DNA from 3 places in the Streptomyces sp. NPDC107538 genome. Region 2 is predicted to be linked to each of the others. Evidence: predicted binding sites of a transcription regulator. Region 2 holds the regulator's gene; each other region holds the start of a gene.
What was found. The regulator HrcA, encoded in region 2, represses chaperone genes, less so after heat shock. The targets are predictions, from matches to a motif close to TTNGCACTCNGNNNNNCNGAGTGCNAA.
Positions count from the first base shown of each region.

Region 1 (6,883 bases), on a different contig from region 2:
GAACTGGTCGATGAGGTAGCCGTGGGCGCCGTGGATCTCGACGCCGTCCATGCCGATGCGCTCGGCCTCGGCGGCGGACTTGGCGAAGGCCGCGATGACCTCGTCGATGTCGGCCTGGGTCATGGCCCGGCCGCCCTCGGCCTCGGTGCCGTCGGCCCGAAGACCGGACGGGCCGAAGACGGGGGCCTCGGGGAAGAGCTTGCCCTGCTGCCGGACGGTCCCGATGTGCCACAGCTGCGGCACGATCGTGCCGCCCCCGGCGTGCACGGCCTCCGCGACCTTCGCCCACCCGGCGAGCTGCTCCTCCCCGGCGAACCGCGGAACCCCGTCCAGGTCACCGGCCGTCTCGTGCCCGACGTACGTCCCCTCGGTCACGATCAGCCCGACCCCCGCCGCGGCCCGCCGCCCGTAGTACGAGGCCACGTCCGCGCCGGGCACACCCCCGGGCGAGAACACCCGCGTCATCGGCGCCATCGCGATCCGGTTGGGGACGGTCAGCCCGTTGATCGTCACGGGCCGGGACAGAATCTCGGCGGCACGGGAGGTGGGGGTGGAGGCGGTGGTCACGCGGGGGCTCCTAGGGGGAGAGCGGAATCAATTCCATGCGCACGCATATAGCATGCGTCCCTCGGCACAACCGCCCCCGCCGTCACGGAATTCCAGCGGCGCGACGGCATCGGTGTGACCCGTGCCACGCCCCGGAAACGCCCGAGGGCGGCACCCCCCGTTTCCAGGGGGTGCCGCCCTCGGTACCGCAGGACGGTGATCGACCGGGGTCGATCAGAAGTCCATGTCACCGCCCGGCATACCGCCGCCGGCGGGCGCGGCGGCCTTCTCCGGCTTGTCGGCGATGACGGCCTCGGTGGTGAGGAAGAGCGCGGCGATGGAGGCGGCGTTCTGCAGGGCGGAACGCGTGACCTTCGCCGGGTCGATGATGCCGGAGGCGATCATGTCGACGTACTCACCGGTCGCGGCGTTGAGGCCGTGGCCGACCGCGAGGTTGCGGACCTTCTCCACGACGACGCCACCCTCAAGGCCGCCGTTGACGGCGATCTGCTTGAGCGGGGCCTCCAGGGCGAGCTTCACGGCGTTGGCGCCGGTCGCCTCGTCACCCTCCAGCTCCAGCTTCTCGAAGACCGAGGAGGCCTGCAGCAGGGCCACGCCACCACCGGCGACGATGCCCTCCTCGACGGCCGCCTTCGCGTTGCGAACGGCGTCCTCGATGCGGTGCTTGCGCTCCTTCAGCTCGACCTCGGTCGCGGCACCGGCCTTGATGACGGCCACGCCGCCCGCGAGCTTCGCCAGGCGCTCCTGGAGCTTCTCGCGGTCGTAGTCCGAGTCGCTGTTCTCGATCTCGGCGCGGATCTGGTTGACCCGGCCCTGGACCTGGTCCGTGTCACCGGCGCCGTCGACGATCGTCGTCTCGTCCTTGGTGATGACGACCTTGCGGGCGCGGCCCAGGAGGTCCAGGGTCGCGTTCTCCAGCTTGAGGCCGACCTCCTCGGAGATGACCTCGCCGCCCGTGAGGATGGCGATGTCGCCGAGCATGGCCTTGCGGCGGTCACCGAAGCCCGGGGCCTTGACGGCGACGGACTTGAAGGTGCCACGGATCTTGTTGACGACCAGGGTCGACAGGGCCTCGCCCTCGACGTCCTCGGCGATGATCAGCAGCGGCTTGCCCGACTGCATGACCTTCTCCAGGAGCGGGAGCAGGTCCTTGACGTTGGTGACCTTGGAGTTGGCGATGAGGATGTAGGGGTCCTCGAGCACCGCCTCCATGCGCTCCATGTCGGTCGCGAAGTACGCCGAGATGTAGCCCTTGTCGAAGCGCATGCCCTCGGTGAGCTCAAGCTCCAGACCGAAGGTCTGCGACTCCTCGACGGTGATGACGCCTTCCTTGCCGACCTTGTCCATGGCCTCGGCGATCAGCTCGCCGATCTGGGTGTCGGCGGCGGAGATGGAGGCCGTGGAGGCGATCTGCTCCTTGGTCTCGACCTCCTTGGCCTGGTCGAGCAGCGCACCGGAGACGGCCTCGACGGCCTTCTCGATACCGCGCTTCAGGGCCATCGGGTTGGCACCGGCCGCGACGTTGCGCAGGCCTTCCTTGACCAGCGCCTGGGCGAGGACAGTCGCGGTCGTCGTGCCGTCACCGGCGACGTCGTCCGTCTTCTTCGCGACTTCCTTGACCAGCTCGGCGCCGATCTTCTCGTACGGGTCCTCGAGCTCGATCTCCTTGGCGATGGAGACACCATCGTTGGTGATCGTGGGGGCGCCCCACTTCTTCTCGAGGACGACGTTGCGGCCCTTGGGGCCGAGCGTCACCTTGACGGCGTCCGCGAGCTGGTTCATGCCGCGCTCGAGGCCGCGCCGCGCCTCCTCGTCGAACGCGATGATCTTGGCCATGTGAAGTGGTCCTCCCGGACTGGGGTGGATTGCTCCGGACCGTGCTGGCGCCCGCGACGGACGGCTCGCCTGCCTCGTGGTTCCTTGCCCCACTTGGCCTGCGGGCCTCACCGACCCGATCCTCGTTGTCACTCTCACCTTCAGAGTGCTAACGCCAATGATTAGCACTCGGCATGGTCGAGTGCAAGCGGCTCTCGATGATCCGCAGGTGAACGCGCCCGCGCGCGCCCCGTCGGCACCCCCATCGGCACCCCCGTCGGACCTTGCGCGGGTACGCGCCGCGCACACGAGAGGGCTCGCACCCCGAAACGGGATGCGAGCCCTCCGATGAAGAACGAAGAACGTCGCTGCGTTGAACCCGGCGCGTTACTTCAGCCGGCCGCGAGCCGGACCATGTCCGCCTGCGGCCCCTTCTGACCCTGCGAGATCTCGAACTCGACCCGCTGGCCCTCTTCCAGGGTGCGGTAACCGTCCATCTGGATCGCGCTGTAGTGGACGAATACATCCGCACCACCGTCGACCGCGATGAAGCCGTACCCCTTCTCCGCGTTGAACCACTTGACGGTGCCCTGAGCCATGCCTAACTCCCCTATTACTGGCCCTTGCACAGATCCACACTTCGCGGATCCGGGTCAGACCTCACCCCCCAACGGTTGGGGGTGTGCGCCGGAACGCGTCGACCGCGGCCGAATGTATCTGTCCAACTGCCCTCTGCAACAGGTCAATCGGACGAGAATTCTGGACACGACCGGTCGGGAATGTACGAACAATTCGCCCGAATTCAGGGCAAGTCGGGCCCCACAAAAGGGAAGAAGTACGCAAAAGGCATGCACACTTTGGCTACTTCATATAGGGCGTGCGGCGCGATCACATATGCGCCCGGCATGCAATCACTACGGTGATCCGACCGGCTTCCCCAACTCTACAGTGCTCAACCATAGAGAATTGCCCCCTCCGCTTCTCTCACGGAGGGGGCAATTCGATGAACACTCGGTAATCAATGTTACCGACGGTTACTACCGGCGGGTACTGACCGGCGGTCAGCCACCGGCGACCGCGGGAATGATCGACACACCGGCGCCGTCCGGAGTGGCCGTCTCCAGCCCCTGCTCGAACCGGACATCGTCGTCATTCACGTACACATTCACGAACCGCCGCAACTTGCCCTGATCGTCCAGAACCCGGGCGGCGATCCCGTTGTGGTTCTTCTCGAGATCGGCGATGACTTCGCCGAGAGTCGCCCCTTCGGCGCTCACCTCGGCCTGTCCGCCCGTGTAGGTGCGAAGGATGGTGGGGATACGGACGGAAACGCTCATGAGGGACCTCCGGTCAGGAATGTGTGCTGTGCGAGGCGGTCTTCGAGGCGGTCCTACGCGAGACCAGCTTCACGGAACGCATCGAGGTTGGGCCGGATGGTCGCGGTCAGCCCGGTCCCGGCCACCGCGTCCAGCGTCTTCAGCCCGTCCCCCGTGTTGAGCACGACCGTGGTGAGCGTCGGGTCGAGAAGGCCGTCCTCGATCAGCTTCTTCGTGACACCGACGGTCACCCCGCCCGCGGTCTCGGCGAAGATCCCCTCCGTCCGCGCGAGCAGCTTGATCGCCTCGACGACCTGCTCGTCCGTCACGTCCTCCACGGCCCCGCCGGTCCGCCGCGCGATGTCGAGCACATACGGCCCGTCCGCCGGGTTGCCGATGGCGAGCGACTTCGCGATGGTGTTCGGCTTCTGCGGCCGTACGACGTCGTGGCCGGCCTTGAACGCCACCGACACCGGCGAGCACCCCTCCGCCTGCGCACCGAAGATCTTGTACGGCTTGTCCTCGACGAGCCCGAGCTTGATCAGCTCCTGGAGCCCCTTGTCGATCTTCGTGAGCTGCGACCCGGAGGCGATCGGCACCACCAGCTGGTCCGGCAGCCGCCAGCCGAGCTGCTCGCAGATCTCGTACGCGAGGGTCTTGGAGCCCTCCGCGTAGTAGGGCCGCAGGTTGACGTTCACGAAGCCCCAGCCCTCGCCGGCCGGGTCGCCGATCAGCTCGGAGCAGAAGCGGTTCACATCGTCGTAGTTGCCCTCGATGCCGACCAGCTCGCCGCCGTAGATCGCGGCCATGACGACCTTGCCCTGCTCCAGGTCGTGCGGGATGAACACGCAGGACCGGAAGCCGGCGCGGGCGGCGGCGGCGCCGACGGCACCGGCCAGGTTGCCCGTGGAGGAGCAGGAGAGCGTGGTGAAGCCGAAGGCGCGGGCCGCCTCCAGGGCCTGGGCGACGACGCGGTCCTTGAAGGAGTGCGTCGGGTTGCCCGAGTCGTCCTTGATGAAGAGCTTGCCGCTGTCGACGCCGAGCGCGGCGGCCAGGTTGTCGGCCTTCACGAGCTGGGTCCAGCCGGGGTTGATGTTCGGCTTCGTGGCCACGTCCGCCGGGACGGGCAGCAGGGGGGCGTACCGCCAGATGTTCGCGGGACCGGACTCGATCCGCTTGCGCAGCTCCTCCGTGGAGTATGCGGAGTAGTCGTACGCGATCTCCAGCGGCCCGAAACACTCCTCGCAGGCGAAGACCGGTCCGAGGGGGACGCGGTGACCGCACTCACGACAGCTCAGCGCGGCGGCGGGGCCGAGGTCTACGGTGGAACCGGTGGAGACGGGGGATTCGGTGGTGCTTGCAACAGTCTGCGCAGCCATGGAGGCGAGGCCCTTTCTCCTCATCTTCCTCACGACGCACTTCGCCGTGAGACGGATTTGGCACCTTCCCGAGCCGGGAGCCTCACCACGACAACGTGGTCAGACCGGCTGGAGGGTTGCCGGGGCTTCATCGGGCCGTATCCCTCTGCCCCTCTGGATGAGCGGTATTTGGTTGTATACGCCGACGAGCACCGACATGCGATGGTCACCAGCGTTGTCCAAGACTGTAACCGAAGGCCAGGACAGTTGAGAGAGCCGTCCGAACCGCGAGATGAACGCAGAGGAGCCGCGCACTGTGCTGAAGGAAGTCGAGCGCTGGCTGAGCACCCGCTCCTGGTCCATGTCCGACCGCCCGCTCCACAAGATCATGGCCGCGAAACGGGCCACGGGACAGACGGTCAGTGTCGTCCTGCCCGCGCTGAACGAGGAGGAGACGGTCGGCGACATCGTCGCGATCATCCGCCATGACCTCATGCGGCAGGTCCCGCTCGTCGACGAGATCGTGGTCGTCGACTCCGGTTCCACGGACCGGACGTCCCAGGTCGCGGCTGCCGCCGGGGCGACGGTCGTGCACCGCGACGCGATCCTCCCCCGCCTCCCGGCCGTGCCCGGCAAGGGCGAGGTGCTGTGGCGGTCGCTCCTGGTGACGTCCGGCGACATCGTCTGCTTCATCGACGCGGACCTCAAGGAGTTCTCGTCCGACTTCGTCTCCGGGATCGTCGGCCCGCTGCTCACCGACCCCGGGGTGGACCTCGTCAAGGCGATGTACGACCGCCCCCTCGGCTCCGCCGCCGGCCAGGGCGGCCGTGTGACGGAACTCATGGCCCGGCCCCTCCTCAACATGCACTGGCCCCAGCTGGCCGGTTTCGTCCAGCCGCTCGGCGGCGAGTACGCGGCCCGGCGCTCCCTCCTGGAGCGGCTCCCGTTCCCCGTCGGCTACGGCGTCGAGCTGGGCATGCTCGTCGACGCGCTGCACCTCGTCGGCCTCGACGCGCTCTCCCAGGTCGACGTGGGCGTCCGCAAACACCGCCACCAGGACGGGGCGGCGCTGGGCCGTATGTCCGCGGCGATCTACCGCACCGCCCAGCTCCGGCTGGCCCGCGGCCACCTGATCCGGCCCGTCCTGACCCAGTTCGAGCGGGGGCGGGAGGGTTTCGAGCCGCGCACGTACTCGGTGGACCTGGAGGAACGGCCGCCGATGATCGATATCGAGGAGTACGTGGAGCGCAAGGCGGCGTAAGGGTTCCTCAGCCCGCGGTGATCACGCGCCCGATCTCGGCGGCGACCTCCCGGTGGGCCAGGTACTCGTCAATGTCGTGCGCCCGGGCACGGGTGTTGCGGACGGCCAGGTCGGTCAGTTCGCCCTGCCAGTCGTCGCCGAGCGGGCAGCCGATGGCGACACCGTCGGTCGGGCACCAGGCGTTCACCCAGCGGGCCACCCGCTGGGGACGCTGGGGACCACCGGCGAGGAGCCGGCGCTGGACGGTGTCCAGTCCGAGCGGGCTGCCCGCGGTGACGAGCAGGGAGATCTCCACCTCCGGCGCGAGCCGGGTGATGAGGTCCATGCCGACGACGGTGCCGAGGCTGTGGGTCACGAGCACGAGTTCACCCGTGGTGGGCACGCAGTCGAGCACGGTGTCCAGGACCGCGTCCCGGACACCCGGCTCGTCGAGGTACGCGGCCACGTCGCGCAGGGCCGCGGCGATGAACCACTCGTCGACGTCGGTGTTGGCCGCCAGCCAGCTCAGCTGCCGCTGGAGAGCGCCGACGATCCGTCCGCCGAAGGCCTCGGTGGCCAGCTGGGCC
Region 1 is NZ_JBVKAY010000005.1:522,598-529,480, forward strand. Features, by position in the region: gene ACZ7MG_RS20755 (NADH:flavin oxidoreductase) at 1-567, opposite strand, end outside; gene groL (chaperonin GroEL) at 781-2,403, opposite strand; gene ACZ7MG_RS20765 (cold-shock protein) at 2,775-2,981, opposite strand; gene ACZ7MG_RS20770 (ubiquitin-like small modifier protein 1) at 3,444-3,719, opposite strand; gene thrC (threonine synthase) at 3,773-5,077, opposite strand; SAM riboswitch class I at 5,095-5,241, opposite strand; gene ACZ7MG_RS20780 (glucosyl-3-phosphoglycerate synthase) at 5,373-6,317, shown strand; gene ACZ7MG_RS20785 (trypsin-like serine peptidase) at 6,325-6,883, opposite strand, start outside.
Region 1: a site for HrcA is predicted at 2,565-2,591, ahead of groL (chaperonin GroEL). Genes of this name have one in related genera too.

Region 2 (6,883 bases):
GACGTCCAGGGCAAGGGCCCCGAGGCGGCCGTGGTCATCGGCCTCGCCCGGCCCTGGCTGCGGCTGCTCGCCCGCGAGGGATACGGCGTCGCCGACGTGCTCGACCGCCTCAACCAGCTCCTCCTCGACGACGCGACCGAGGCCGCGGACGCCGCCGCCCGCGCCCTGGTCACGGCGGGCGACCCCGGCCTCGTCGACCCCGACGGCCCGCAGACCCGCTTCCTCTCCCTCCTCTACGGCGAACTCGTCCCCGTCGCCGGCGGCGTCCGCTGCACCCTCGCCTCCGCCGGGCACCCGCTGCCGCTGCTCCTCGGCCCCGACGGCGACGTACGGGCCGTGGCCGAGCCGCAGACGCTGCTCGGGGTGATCGAGGACACGGAGTACGTCTCCGAGACGTTCGAGCTGCGCTGCGGCGACACGCTGCTGTGTGTGACCGACGGGGTCACCGAGCGACGCAGCGGCCCGCACATGTTCGACGACGGGGACGGCCTCGCCGCCGCGCTCTCCGGCTGCGCCGGACTCGACGCCCAGCTGATCGCCGAACGCATCCGCCGACTCGTGCACGAGTTCGGGGAACGGCCACCGGACGACGACCTGGCGCTGCTCGTACTGCGGGCGGAATGAGGGCGGAACGATGACCGGCCGGGTGCTGGACAATGGAGGACATGCCTTCCGCACTCCCCGACGGTGAGCCCGTCCCCGACGACGGGGCGCTGCCCGCGCACGCCCTGGCCGACGCGGCCGAGCGGCCCCTCGGGTTCTATCTGCACGTTCCGTACTGCGCGACGCGTTGCGGCTACTGCGACTTCAACACCTACACCGCGACCGAGCTGCGCTCCACCGGCGGCGTCCTCGCCTCCCGCGACAACTACGCGGACACGGTCGTCGACGAGATCCGCCTCGCCCGCAAGGTCCTCGGCGACGACCCGCGCCCCGTCCGTACGGTCTTCGTCGGCGGCGGCACCCCCACGCTGCTGGCCGCCGGCGATCTCGTACGGATGCTGGGGGCGATCCGGGACGAGTTCGGGCTCGCGGACGACGCGGAGGTGACGACGGAGGCGAACCCGGAGTCGGTCGACCCCGCGTATCTGGAGACCCTGCGCGCCGGCGGCTTCAACCGGCTCTCCTTTGGGATGCAGAGCGCGCGGCAGCATGTGCTGAAGATCCTCGACCGTACGCACACGCCGGGGCGCCCGGAGGCGTGCGTGGCGGAGGCGCGCGCCGCCGGCTTCGACCACGTCAACCTGGACCTGATCTACGGCACGCCCGGCGAGTCCGACGACGACTGGCGGGCCTCCCTGGACGCCGCGCTCGGCGCCGGGCCGGACCACGTCTCGGCGTACGCGCTGATCGTGGAGGAGGGCACGCAGCTCGCGCGGCGGATCCGGCGGGGCGAGGTGCCGATGACCGACGACGATGTGCATGCCGACCGGTATCTGATCGCCGAGGAGATGCTCTCGGCCGCCGGGTTCGACTGGTACGAGGTCTCCAACTGGGCCACCTCCGACGCCGGGCGCTGTCTCCACAACGAGTTGTACTGGCGCGGCGCGGACTGGTGGGGCGCGGGGCCGGGCGCCCACAGCCACGTCGGTGGCGTCCGCTGGTGGAACGTCAAGCACCCCGGCGCGTACGCGGGCGCGCTGGCCGCCGGGCGCTCCCCTGGCGCCGGGCGCGAGCTCCTGGCGGACGAGGACCGCCGGGTCGAACGCATCTTGCTGGAGCTGCGGCTCCGGGAGGGGTGCCCCTTGTCGCTGCTGCGGCAGGACGGCCGCGCCGCCGCCGAGCGCGCCCTCTCCGACGGGCTGCTGGAGACGGGGCCGTACGCGGAGGGGCGCGCGGTGCTCACCCTGCGGGGGCGGCTGCTGGCGGACGCGGTGGTGCGGGACCTGGTGGACTGATCACTTGGGTGGGTGAATCCGTGCGGAACGGGGGTTCGGTACCTAACCTGGTTCGTAGGCTGCCGCTAAAAGTACGCGGCGGATGTGGAGGGCCACGGAGATGACCGCTGTGGACGAGCGTGACATGACCAAGTTCTTCGAGGAGTTCGAGCCCCCGGAGGGCGTCAGGGTCGAGCTTCTCCGGGGGGAAATCGTGATGATGGCCAGCCCTGACCTTGTGCACAACATGATCGTGGAGGACGTGCTGGACCAGATCCCGCGTACGCGGTGGTCTCGCTTGCAGACCCAGGATGTCGACATCGTTGATGAGGCCAGTGAGCCCGTACCGGACCTGGTGGTCCTTGAACGCGACGTGATGCCCACCTCGGGACGCCTGCTGCCGTGCCGTCTCATCACCCTGGTCGTCGAGGTTGTCTCCAAGACCAGCGTCCAGCGGGACTACGAGATCAAGCGGTCGATCTATGCGGCGGGGAATGTGCCTTCCTACCTCATCGTGGATCCGGTCATGGCGCAGTGCGTGCTGTTGACACGGCCCACGGGAAGGGGCGAGAACGCCGACTACCAGCGGCAGCAGATCACTAAGTTCGGAGCGCCGCTACCGTTGGAGGAGCTGGGGCTCGAACTGGACACGAGCGAGTTCGGTATCTTCCCCGGCGTCAGGCCCCACCGCTATCCGTGACGAAGTCGATCAACTCCTCCACCCTCCCCAACAACTCCGGTTCCAGGTCCTTGTAGGACCCCACCCGCCCCAGGATCGCCTGCCACACCGCCCCGGTGTTGTCCGCGGGCCATCCCAGCGCCCGGCACACCCCCGTCTTCCAGTCCTGTCCGCGCGGTACGCGCGGCCACGCCGCGATGCCCACCGACGACGGCTTCACGGCCTCCCAGATGTCGATGTACGGGTGGCCGACGACGAGCGCGTGCTCGCTGGTCACGGACGCGGCGATACGGGACTCCTTGCTCCCCGGGACCAGGTGGTCGACCAGGACGCCGAGGCGCGCGTCGGGCCCGGGGGCGAAGTCCGCGACGATCGACGGCAGGTCGTCCACGCCCTCCAGGTACTCCACCACCACGCCCTCGACGCGCAGGTCGTCGCCCCACACCTTCTCGACGAGTTCGGCGTCGTGGCGGCCCTCGACGTAGATGCGCCCGGCGCGGGCGACCCGCGCGCGGGCGCCCGGGACGGCCACCGAGCCGGAGGCCGTGCGGGAGGGACGGGCGGGGGCCGGCGACGAGGGGCGAACCAGGGTCACCACGCGACCCTCCAGCAGGAAGCCCCGGGGCTCCAACGGGAACACCCGGTGCTTGCCGAAGCGGTCCTCCAGCGTCACCGTGCCCGCCTCGCAGCGGATGACCGCCCCACAGAACCCGGTGGTGGGCTCCTCGACGACCAGACCGGGGTCGGCCGGGACCTCGGGGGCCGACTGGGACTTCTTCCAGGGAGGGGTCAGGTCGGGTGAGTACTGGCGCATTCGGATGACGATAGGAGAAGCGGCGCCCGGATGCCCCGTACTCAGTCCGACACGCCGAAGCGGCGTGCCAGCGCGTCGCGTTGGGCCCGGACGAACGCCGCGTCCACCACCGCCCCGTGCCCGGGGACGTACAGCGCGTCCTCGCCGCCGAGGGCCAGCAGCCGGTCCAGGGCGGCCGGCCAGCGGGACGGGATCGCGTCCGGGCCCGCCTGCGGTTCACCGGACTCCTCGACCAGGTCCCCGCAGAACACCACCTCCCGAGCGCCCTCCGACACCAGGACCGCCAGGTCGTGGCCGGTGTGCCCGGGGCCCACGTTCGCCAGGAGCCCCCGGACACCGTCGCCCAGGTCGAGCGTCCACTCGCCGGAGACCAGATGGCGGGGGAGGACGAGGAGGTCGGCGGCCTCCGTGGCGTCCGCCGGGGGCAGGCCGTGGTGCACGGCGTCCGCGTGCAGGGCGTCGCGGTCACGGGCCAGGACGCCGTCGACGCCCACCGCGCCGAAGACCTCCACCCCGGAGAACGCCGCCGCCCCGAAGACATGGTCGAAATGAGGGTGGGTGAGCGCGAGATGTGTCACACGGGCGCCGCCGAGCAGCCGGCACGCCTCGCCGCGCAACCGCGCGCCCTCCCGCAGACTCGACCCCGCGTCGATCATGAGGGCCGCACCGCCCCCGGCCACCAGCCCCACCGTGCAGTCCCAGCCGGGCAGGCGGCACCGTCCGACCCGGGGCGTCAATTCCTGCCACCCGCACTCTTCCCAAGTCACCGTCATGCGCCGACGCTAGCGGTAGCTCGCGCTGTGGCTCGCGGGACGGCGTGGTCGCGTACTCCCCAGTAGGAAAGTGGCTCCGCCGGAGCCCGGCCTTGCCGGGGGCGTACCCCACCGCCGTACACTGGGCGGGGAGTGCTGGCACTCGCCCGGGGTGAGTGCCAAGGGGGAGTCGCACGAGAGAGACGAGCTGGAGGTGTGCGCGAGTGCTCAGTGAACGCAGGCTGCAGGTGCTGCGCGCCATCGTCCAGGACTATGTGGGCACCGAGGAACCGGTCGGTTCCAAGGCGCTCACCGAGCGGCACAACCTCGGCGTCTCCCCGGCGACCGTCCGCAACGACATGGCGGCGCTGGAGGACGAGGGCTTCATCGCCCAGCCCCACACCAGCGCGGGCCGCATCCCCACCGACAAGGGGTACCGGCTCTTCGTCGACAAGCTGGCGGGCGTCAAGCCGATGACCCCGCCCGAGCGGCGCGCCATCCAGAACTTCCTGGACGGCGCGGTCGATCTGGACGACGTCGTGGCGCGGACCGTACGGCTGCTCGCGCAGCTGACGCGGCAGGTCGCCGTCGTGCAGTATCCGTCGCTCACACGGTCGACGGTGCGGCATGTGGAGCTGCTGTCGCTGGCCCCCGCCCGGCTGATGCTCGTGCTGATCACGGACACGGGACGGGTGGAACAGCGGCTGGTGGACTGTCCGGCGCCGTTCGGAGAAACGTCACTCGCGGATCTTCGCGCCCGGCTGAACAGCAAGGTCGCGGGCCGCCGGTTCACCGACGTGCCCCGGCTGGTGGAGGACCTGCCGGAGGCGTTCGACGTCGAGGACCGGGGCACGGTCGCGACGGTGCTCTCCACCCTCCTCGAAGCACTCGTCGAGGAGAGCGAGGAGCGGCTGATGATCGGCGGAACCGCCAATCTCACCCGCTTCGGACATGACTTCCCCCTCACGATCCGGCCCGTTCTGGAAGCCTTGGAGGAACAGGTCGTCCTCCTCAAGTTGCTTGGCGAGGCCGGGGATTCGGGCATGACCGTACGGATCGGTCATGAGAACGCCTATGAGGGACTCAACTCCACGTCCGTCGTCTCCGTCGGCTACGGTTCGGGCGGCGAGGCAGTAGCGAAACTGGGCGTGGTCGGACCTACGCGCATGGACTATCCGGGAACGATGGGAGCGGTACGAGCGGTGGCACGGTACGTCGGACAGATCCTGGCGGAGTCTTAAGTGGCCACGGACTACTACGCCGTGCTCGGCGTGCGCCGCGACGCGTCCCAGGACGAGATCAAGAAGGCGTTCCGGAGGCTCGCTCGCGAGCTGCACCCGGACGTCAATCCCGATCCGAAGACCCAGGAGCGGTTCAAGGAGATCAACGCCGCCTACGAGGTGTTGTCGGACCCGCAGAAGAAGCAGGTCTACGACCTCGGCGGCGACCCGTTGTCCCAGGCGGGCGGCGGAGGCGCGGGCGGCTTCGGCGCCGGTGGCTTCGGCAACTTCTCGGACATCATGGACGCGTTCTTCGGTACGGCGTCCCAGCGTGGCCCGCGGTCGCGTACGCGCCGGGGCCAGGACGCGATGATCCGGCTGGAGATCGACCTCGACGAGGCGGCCTTCGGTACGACGAAGGACATCCAGGTCGACACGGCCGTCGTCTGTACGACGTGCAGCGGCGAGGGCGCGGCCCCGGGTACGACCGCCCAGACCTGTGACATGTGCCGCGGCCGCGGTGAGGTCTCGCAGGTCACGCGGTCCTTCCTCGGTCAGGTCATGACCTCCCGGCCCTGCCCGCAGTGCCAGGGGTTCGGCACGATCGTCCCCAACCCGTGCCCCGAGTGCGCGGGCGACGGGCGGGTGCGGTCGCGGCGGACGCTCACGGTCAAGATCCCGGCCGGTGTCGACAACGGCACGCGGATCCAGCTCGCCGGTGAGGGCGAGGTCGGGCCCGGTGGCGGTCCCGCCGGTGACCTCTACGTCGAGATCCACGAGCTGCCGCACTCCACGTTCCAGCGGCGCGGCGACGATCTGCACTGCACGGTGACGATCCCGATGACGGCGGCGTCCCTCGGCACGAAGGTGCCGCTGGAGACGCTGGACGGGCTGGAGGAGGTCGACATCCGGCCCGGCACGCAGTCCGGGCAGTCGATCCCGCTGCACGGGCGCGGTGTCACGCATCTGCGCGGTGGTGGGCGTGGGGATCTGATCGTCCACGTCGAGGTGCAGACGCCGACGAAGCTGGATCCCGAGCAGGAGGCGCTGCTGCGGCAGCTGGCCGCGCTGCGGGGTGAGGAACGGCCCACGGGGCAGTTCCAGCCCGGGCAGCAGGGGCTGTTCTCCCGGCTGAAGGACGCGTTCAACGGGCGCTGAGTGGGTTCGTTGTCGGGTGCGGGTCCGGTGGGGCTTCTCGCGCAGTTCCCCGCGCCCCTAAAAACAAAAAGCACGGGGCGCAGCCCCTGCTTTTTGAGGGGCGCGGGGAACTGCGCGACCAGCCACGACGCACCCGCACCCGAACAACCGTCCGTACCCGATTCGGCTACACCCGGAGGGCATGGCACCATGCCGTCATGTCCTCCGCACTGACCGATCTCGTCCCGCTCCCGATCGTGCAGGCCCCCATGGCGGGCGGTGTCTCCGTGCCGCGGTTGGCCGCCGCCGTGTCCGAGGCGGGCGGGCTGGGGTTCCTCGCCGCCGGGTACAAGACCGCCGACGGGATGTACCAGGAGATCAAGGCGCTCCGGGCGCTGACGTCC
Region 2 is NZ_JBVKAY010000004.1:511,534-518,416, reverse strand. Features, by position in the region: gene ACZ7MG_RS16785 (SpoIIE family protein phosphatase) at 1-624, shown strand, start outside; gene hemW (radical SAM family heme chaperone HemW) at 666-1,898, shown strand; gene ACZ7MG_RS16775 (Uma2 family endonuclease) at 1,999-2,577, shown strand; gene ACZ7MG_RS16770 (DUF3097 domain-containing protein) at 2,555-3,370, opposite strand; gene ACZ7MG_RS16765 (MBL fold metallo-hydrolase) at 3,412-4,143, opposite strand; gene hrcA (heat-inducible transcriptional repressor HrcA) at 4,347-5,363, shown strand; gene dnaJ (molecular chaperone DnaJ) at 5,364-6,500, shown strand; gene ACZ7MG_RS16750 (nitronate monooxygenase) at 6,698-6,883, shown strand, end outside.

Region 3 (6,883 bases), on a different contig from region 2:
AGGGCCGCCGTGACCAGCTCCGCCGGGTGGTCGCGGCGCAGCCGGGTCGCCACGGCCAGCTCCCGCGCCGGTTCGGTGTCGCGCACCTCGTCGAGGAGAGCATGCCCCTCGGGGGTGAGCAGGGGGGTGAGGAAGGTGGCGGGGTCCAGGTCGTTCACCGGGTCATTGTCGGTCAGGGGCCGGGGGTGTGGGCCACTCGGTGGATGGTCGGGGCCCGGCGGCGGTGTCGGGGCGGCGGGGAGGGGTTGCCCTGCGAGGATGCAGCGCCATGCGATTCGTACGACAAAATGACGAAAAGAGTGCGAAGCGGGCGGGATTCCTGGGCGGGAGGGGCGGCGGCGCCGGCCTCGGTGGCGTGCGGGGCCACGTCGCCGTACTCGCCGCGGCGGTCATCGTGTCCGGGTGCGCGGACGTCGGCGAGGGCGGCGAGGAGGCTTCGGGGCGGGGCCCGGCCGAGCGCCGGGGGACCGCGGGGGAGGCCGCTCCCGACACCGCCGGGCCGGCCCACGGCCAGGAGCGGGGGCAGAAGCAGGGCCAGGAGCGGGGCCAGGAACTGAGCCGTGAGCACGGGCCACGGCACTTCGACGCGCCCGGCGCACGCGCGCTCGACTCGTACGCCGGGAAGGTGCGCCGGGCGCACGCCGCGCGGGTCGCCGCCGCGAAGCGCTGGAGGCTGGCCGAGGTGCCGCTGAGCGCGCCCGCGCCGCCGGCGCGGAAGCCGGAGCTGACCACCCGCAAGGGATTCGAGGTCGACGGCCACGAGGAGGACGGGCTCCCGCCGGTCTTCACCACCGTCCCCACCCGCGACAAGGTCCTCTTCCTCACGATCGACGACGGCGCGGAGAAGGACCCCGAGTTCCTGCGCATGATGAGCGAGCTGAAGATCCCCTACACCGCCTTCCTCAGCGACTACCTGGTCAAGGAGGACTACGGCTACTTCGCGCGGATGCGGGACAAGGGCGTCACCCTCAACAACCACACCCTCCACCACCGCCACCTCCCCTCCCTCTCCTACACCGCCCAGAAACGCGAGATCTGCGGCATGCAGGACGTGATCGAGAAGCGGTACGGCAAGCGGCCGACCCTCTTCCGGCCGCCGTACGGCAACTACGACCGGGATACCCTCCGCGCCGCCAAGGCCTGCGGCATCGAGGCCGTCCCCCTCTGGAACGAGGAGGTCTTCGTCGACCGCTGGGACCACCGGGAATCCGACCGCGAACTCCGCCCCGGCGACATCGTCCTCACCCACTTCCGCGGCCCCTCCGACTGGAAGGGCACCATGCCCGACATGATCCGCCGCTTCCTCGACCACGCCACCGCCGAGGGCTACGCGGTGGCGAGGCTGGAGGACTACCTGTGAGGGGTGGCGGGGGGAGCCGGGGGTGGGGAGGGGGCGCGGGGCAAGAACGACGGGGTGTGGCGCGGGGAGGGCGTGACCTGCGGCGAGGCGGGGGCGCGGCCTGGACCGGGTCTCTGGCCCGGGGCCGGCGTGTGGTGCGAAGAGGGCGTGCGGCGTCGGAGGAAGGCTCGGCGCGGGGCGAGAGCGTGGCGGGGGCGGCAAGCCGGGCGGGCGGAGGGCATGGGGCCCGGGAACGGCGTGTGGTGCTCCCCGGGGTCCCGGACGAGCGCCGGGCGCGCCGTCGGGCCTCGGTGGCGCGTGGGGTGGCCCGTCCCGTCCAGGAAGCGCGCGTGACAGGTCGTGGTGTGAGCGGCGCGACGGGCCGGGCGCCGGGGGCGTGTGCGACGGTGGCCTCCACGCCGGGCGCGTGCGTACCGGCGGTTCCCGTGTCGCTCACCGGCGCACCGATGGCCCCTGCGCCGGGCGCCCGCGCCTGGGCCGCCCTCTCCGCTCTCACGGCCCTCGCTGTGCTCCTCCTCGCCGGGTGCACCACCGATCCCGCCGACCGCGCGGACCGGGCGGAGGGGCGCCCCGGGGCCGCGGCGACACTCTCCGAGGGCGGCGCGTCGAAGCTCCCCTCCACCCCCGGCTCCCGCGCAACCACCCCCCACTCCACGACCCACCGCCCCCACCAACCCCCGTACCGCCGCTGGGGTCTCCCCGCCCCCCTCGACCCCGCGCCCGAGACCCCCGACCGGCCTCCCGAGCCCCGTACGGCCGGCCCGGGGCTGCCGCCCGTCGTCGACCGGGTGCGGACGCGCGACAAGGTGGTGTTCCTGACGTACGACGACGGGGCCGAGAAGGACCCCCGGTTCGTCGACATGGTCAGGGAGCTGCGGCTGCCGGTGAGCATGTTCCTGACGGACAGTGTCGTGGGGCCGGGATACGGCCACTTCGCACGGCTGCGGGCGGTCGGCGCGACCGTACAGAACCACACGCTCGACCACACCGGCCTGCGCGGCCTGCCGTACGCCGGGCAGCGCGCCGAGATCTGCGGCCAGCAGAACAAGCTGAAGCAGCGCTTCGGCATCCGGCCGACCCTGTTCCGCCCGCCCTACGGCGTCTACGACACCACCACGCTCCGCGCCGCCGCCGACTGCGGCATCACGGCCGTCGTCCTCTGGCGCGCGTCCATGCAGATCAACGACCTCCGCTACGCGGTCGGCGACCGCCTCCGCCCCGGCGACATCGTCCTCGCCCACTTCCGGGGCCCGGAGCAGCTGAAGGGCACCACCCTCACGGAGATGACGACCCGGCTGCTGCGCCGCATCCAGGCGCAGGGCCTGACGGTCGGACGCCTGGAGGACTACCTCTGAAGGGCTACCTCTGAAGGACTGCCTCTGACGCGCCACGGCGACCGCCGCGCCCCACGGAGAAGACCGCCGCGGCCCACGCAGGAGGCCCCCGCGCCCCACGCCATCAGCGGTCGGAATTAGCAGTCCGCTTGACCGAGTGCTAATCGCGGTCATAGTCTCAGGTCTGGCACTCCCCCCTGGAGAGTGCCAACTACGCGACGGGCAGGTCCGGCACCCGCGACGACGGATCCACCTGGTCGCCACCTCAGACAGTTAACCCCGTGAGATCTCCGAAGGGGGAGGTCGGATCGTGACGACCACCAGCTCCAAGGTTGCCATCAAGCCGCTCGAGGACCGCATCGTGGTCCAGCCGCTCGACGCCGAGCAGACCACGGCCTCTGGCCTGGTCATCCCGGACACCGCCAAGGAGAAGCCCCAGGAGGGCGTCGTCCTGGCCGTGGGCCCGGGCCGCTTCGAGAACGGCGAGCGCCTGCCGCTCGACGTCAAGACCGGCGACATCGTGCTGTACAGCAAGTACGGCGGCACCGAGGTGAAGTACAACGGCGAGGAGTACCTCGTCCTCTCGGCTCGCGACGTCCTCGCGATCATCGAGAAGTAGTTCACCGCTTCCTCACCGAAGCACCGAAGCACCTTGCTTTTGAGCTGCGCCCCTGGCCCCCGCGACCATAATCAGCCGGGCGTGAGGGGCGCAGTTCGTTTCACCCACGTTTTCCGAGAGGGCTGAACCGCTCCCATGGCGAAGATCCTGAAGTTCGACGAGGACGCCCGTCGCGCCCTCGAGCGCGGCGTCAACAAGCTTGCCGACACGGTCAAGGTGACGATCGGCCCCAAGGGCCGCAACGTCGTCATCGACAAGAAGTTCGGCGCCCCCACCATCACCAACGACGGTGTGACCATCGCCCGCGAGGTCGAGGTCGAGGACCCGTACGAGAACCTCGGCGCCCAGCTGGTGAAGGAGGTGGCGACCAAGACCAACGACATCGCGGGTGACGGCACCACCACCGCCACCGTGCTCGCCCAGGCGCTCGTGCGCGAGGGCCTGAAGAACGTCGCCGCGGGTGCCTCCCCGGCCGCCCTCAAGAAGGGCATCGACGCCGCGGTCAAGGCCGTGTCCGAGGAGCTCCTCGCGACCGCCCGCCCGATCGACGAGAAGTCCGACATCGCGGCCGTCGCCGGTCTGTCCGCCCAGGACCAGCAGGTCGGCGAGCTGATCGCCGAGGCGATGGACAAGGTCGGCAAGGACGGCGTCATCACCGTCGAGGAGTCCAACACCTTCGGTCTGGAGCTGGACTTCACCGAGGGCATGGCCTTCGACAAGGGCTACCTGTCCCCCTACTTCGTCACCGACCAGGAGCGTATGGAGGCCGTCCTCGACGACCCGTACATCCTCATCCACCAGGGCAAGATCGGCGCCATCGCCGACCTGCTGCCGCTGCTGGAGAAGGTCATCCAGTCCAACGCCTCCCGGCCGCTGCTGATCATCGCCGAGGACGTCGAGGGCGAGGCCCTGTCGACCCTGGTCGTCAACAAGATCCGCGGCACCTTCAACGCGGTCGCCGTCAAGGCCCCCGGCTTCGGCGACCGCCGCAAGGCGATGCTGCAGGACATGGCGACGCTGACCGGCGCCGAGGTCATCTCCGAGGAGGTCGGCCTCAAGCTCGACCAGGTCGGCCTGGACGTGCTCGGCTCCGCCCGCCGCGTCACGGTCACCAAGGACGACACCACGCTCGTCGACGGCGCCGGTGACTCCGGTGCCGTGCAGGGCCGCGTCGCCCAGATCAAGGCCGAGATCGAGAACACGGACTCCGACTGGGACCGCGAGAAGCTCCAGGAGCGCCTCGCGAAGCTGGCCGGCGGCGTGTGCGTGATCAAGGTCGGCGCCGCCACCGAGGTGGAGCTGAAGGAGAAGAAGCACCGTCTGGAGGACGCCATCTCCGCGACCCGCGCCGCGGTCGAGGAGGGCATCGTCTCCGGTGGTGGCTCCGCGCTCGTCCACGCCGTGAAGGTCCTGGAGGGCAACCTCGGCAAGACCGGCGACGAGGCCACCGGTGTCGCGGTCGTCCGCAAGGCCGCCGTCGAGCCGCTGCGCTGGATCGCCGAGAACGCCGGCCTGGAGGGCTACGTCATCACCTCCAAGGTCGCCGAGCTCGACAAGGGCCAGGGCTTCAACGCCGCGACCGGCGAGTACGGCGACCTGGTCAAGTCCGGTGTCATCGACCCGGTCAAGGTCACCCGCTCCGCCCTGGAGAACGCCGCCTCCATCGCCTCCCTCCTCCTCACGACCGAGACCCTGGTCGTCGAGAAGAAGGAAGAGGAGCCGGCCGACGCGGGCCACGGCGGCCACGGCCACGCCCACTGAGGCACCGCCCCAGCGAGAGAAGCCCCCGTTCCGCCCGGCGGAACGGGGGCTTCCCCATGTTGTCCCCGCGACTACTGCTCCAGCGCGTCCAGCGCCCCCAGCTGGTGCATCAGCCCCAGCCGGTCGTACTCCCACCACGCCTCCGCGATCCGGCCGTCGGGCATGCACCGGTGGATCGTCGTGCCCGTCATGGTGACGTCCCGGCCGGTCGCCGCGATGCCGAGGAACTCGCCCTTGTGCCGGCCGTTCCAGGCCCAGCGGGTGCACACCCGGTCACCCTGCGCGATCTGGTCGTCGACCGTGAAGGAGAAGTCGAAGCCCGCCCGCCACATCTCGGCCTCCCGCCGGAACGCGTCGAGCCCCAGGGTGTCCGGTTCGTTGCCGTGGTCGTGGTAGTCCTCCACCAACAGGTCGTTGAACGGGGGCAGTTCGCCCTTCGTCGCCAGGGTCTCGAAGAACCGCCGCGCGGTCGCCGCGTACAGCTGCTCGTCCCGCACCACGTCCAGATCCGTGAACGTGGGCACGTCGTCGCAGAGCGCCACCATCTCCTGGAAGATCCGGTCCGTCTCCGGCAGTTTCGAGTTCCGCATCGCCTCCTCGTACGAGGGGAACTCCACGATCTCCACGAAGTGCGCCCCGTCCGACCGGTCCTTCCCGATCAGACTGTGCGTCGCCGTCCGCCTGCCCCTGGTCTGCTCGACCCATGTGTCCATCAGCCGGTTCATCTCGTCGAACCGACTGGTCCTGCAGTCGATGAGCTGCACGAATGTCATGATGCGCCGCCTCCCGACCCCCCTGGTCCGGATGAACGACTCCATTGTCCCGCGGCGCCCCCTCCCCCTCACCCGCTGGCGCCGCGACCACGGCTACTGCGGTCCGTACTTCCGCCCCGTCTTCGAGCTGATCCCGCCCAGCAGACCGCGCGGCACCACCTTCACCACCCCCATCAGGGCCTTGTAGCGGGGGTCGGGAATGGAGACGGTCCGGTTGCGGGAGAGGTCGGCGAGGGCGGCGGTGACGAGCTTGTCGGCGTCGAGCCACATCCAGGACGGGATGTTGTCGGTGCCCATACCGGCCCGGTCGTGGAACTCGGTGCGGACGAACCCGGGGCACAGGGCCATGAGCCGGACCCCCGTGCCGGCCAGATCGCGCGCGGCCCCCTGCGTGAACTGCACGACCCAGGCCTTCGACGCCCCGTACGTACCGCGCGGCACGAACGCGGCGACCGAGGCGACATTGACGACCCCGCCGCGACCGCGTTCCCGCATGGCCTCGGTCGCCGCCGACGTCAGACGCAGCACCGCCTCGCAGTGCACCTTGAGCATCCGCAGCTCGTCGGCCATGGAGACGTCGAGATAGCGGCCCTTGTTGCCGAAGCCGGCGTTGTTGACCAGCAGGTCGACCGGGTTCTTGCGGTCGGCCAGCCGCCGGGCCACCGTCTCGATGCCGTCGTCCTCCGCGAGGTCCGCCGTCAGCACCTCCGCCTCGATGCCGTGCCGGTCGTGCAGTTCGGTCGCCTGCTCCCGCAGCCGCTTGGTGTCACGCGCCACCAGCACCAGGTTGTGCCCGTCCGCCGCCAGCCGCCGCGCGAAGGCGGCACCGATCCCCGCGGTCGATCCCGTAATCAGAGCCGTTGTCATGGCGCAAGCGTAGTGACCGGGACTGTGCGCATCCGTGTGCTCCACCGCACGTTCACCAGCGACTTCGCGGGCCTTCCGGTGAACACCCGCCCCGGCGCGGCACCTTCACCGGCGCCCCGCACCCGACCGGCCCGTCATCCCTGCGCCGCCACGTACTTCCGCGCGATCT
Region 3 is NZ_JBVKAY010000002.1:705,700-712,582, reverse strand. Features, by position in the region: gene ACZ7MG_RS08960 (THUMP-like domain-containing protein) at 1-158, opposite strand, end outside; gene ACZ7MG_RS08955 (polysaccharide deacetylase family protein) at 269-1,360, shown strand; gene ACZ7MG_RS08950 (polysaccharide deacetylase family protein) at 1,807-2,715, shown strand; gene groES (co-chaperone GroES) at 3,005-3,313, shown strand; gene groL (chaperonin GroEL) at 3,449-5,074, shown strand; gene ACZ7MG_RS08935 (ester cyclase) at 5,146-5,847, opposite strand; gene ACZ7MG_RS08930 (SDR family NAD(P)-dependent oxidoreductase) at 5,941-6,714, opposite strand; gene ACZ7MG_RS08925 (MOSC domain-containing protein) at 6,849-6,883, opposite strand, start outside.
Region 3: a site for HrcA is predicted at 2,832-2,858, ahead of groES (co-chaperone GroES). Genes of this name have one in related genera too.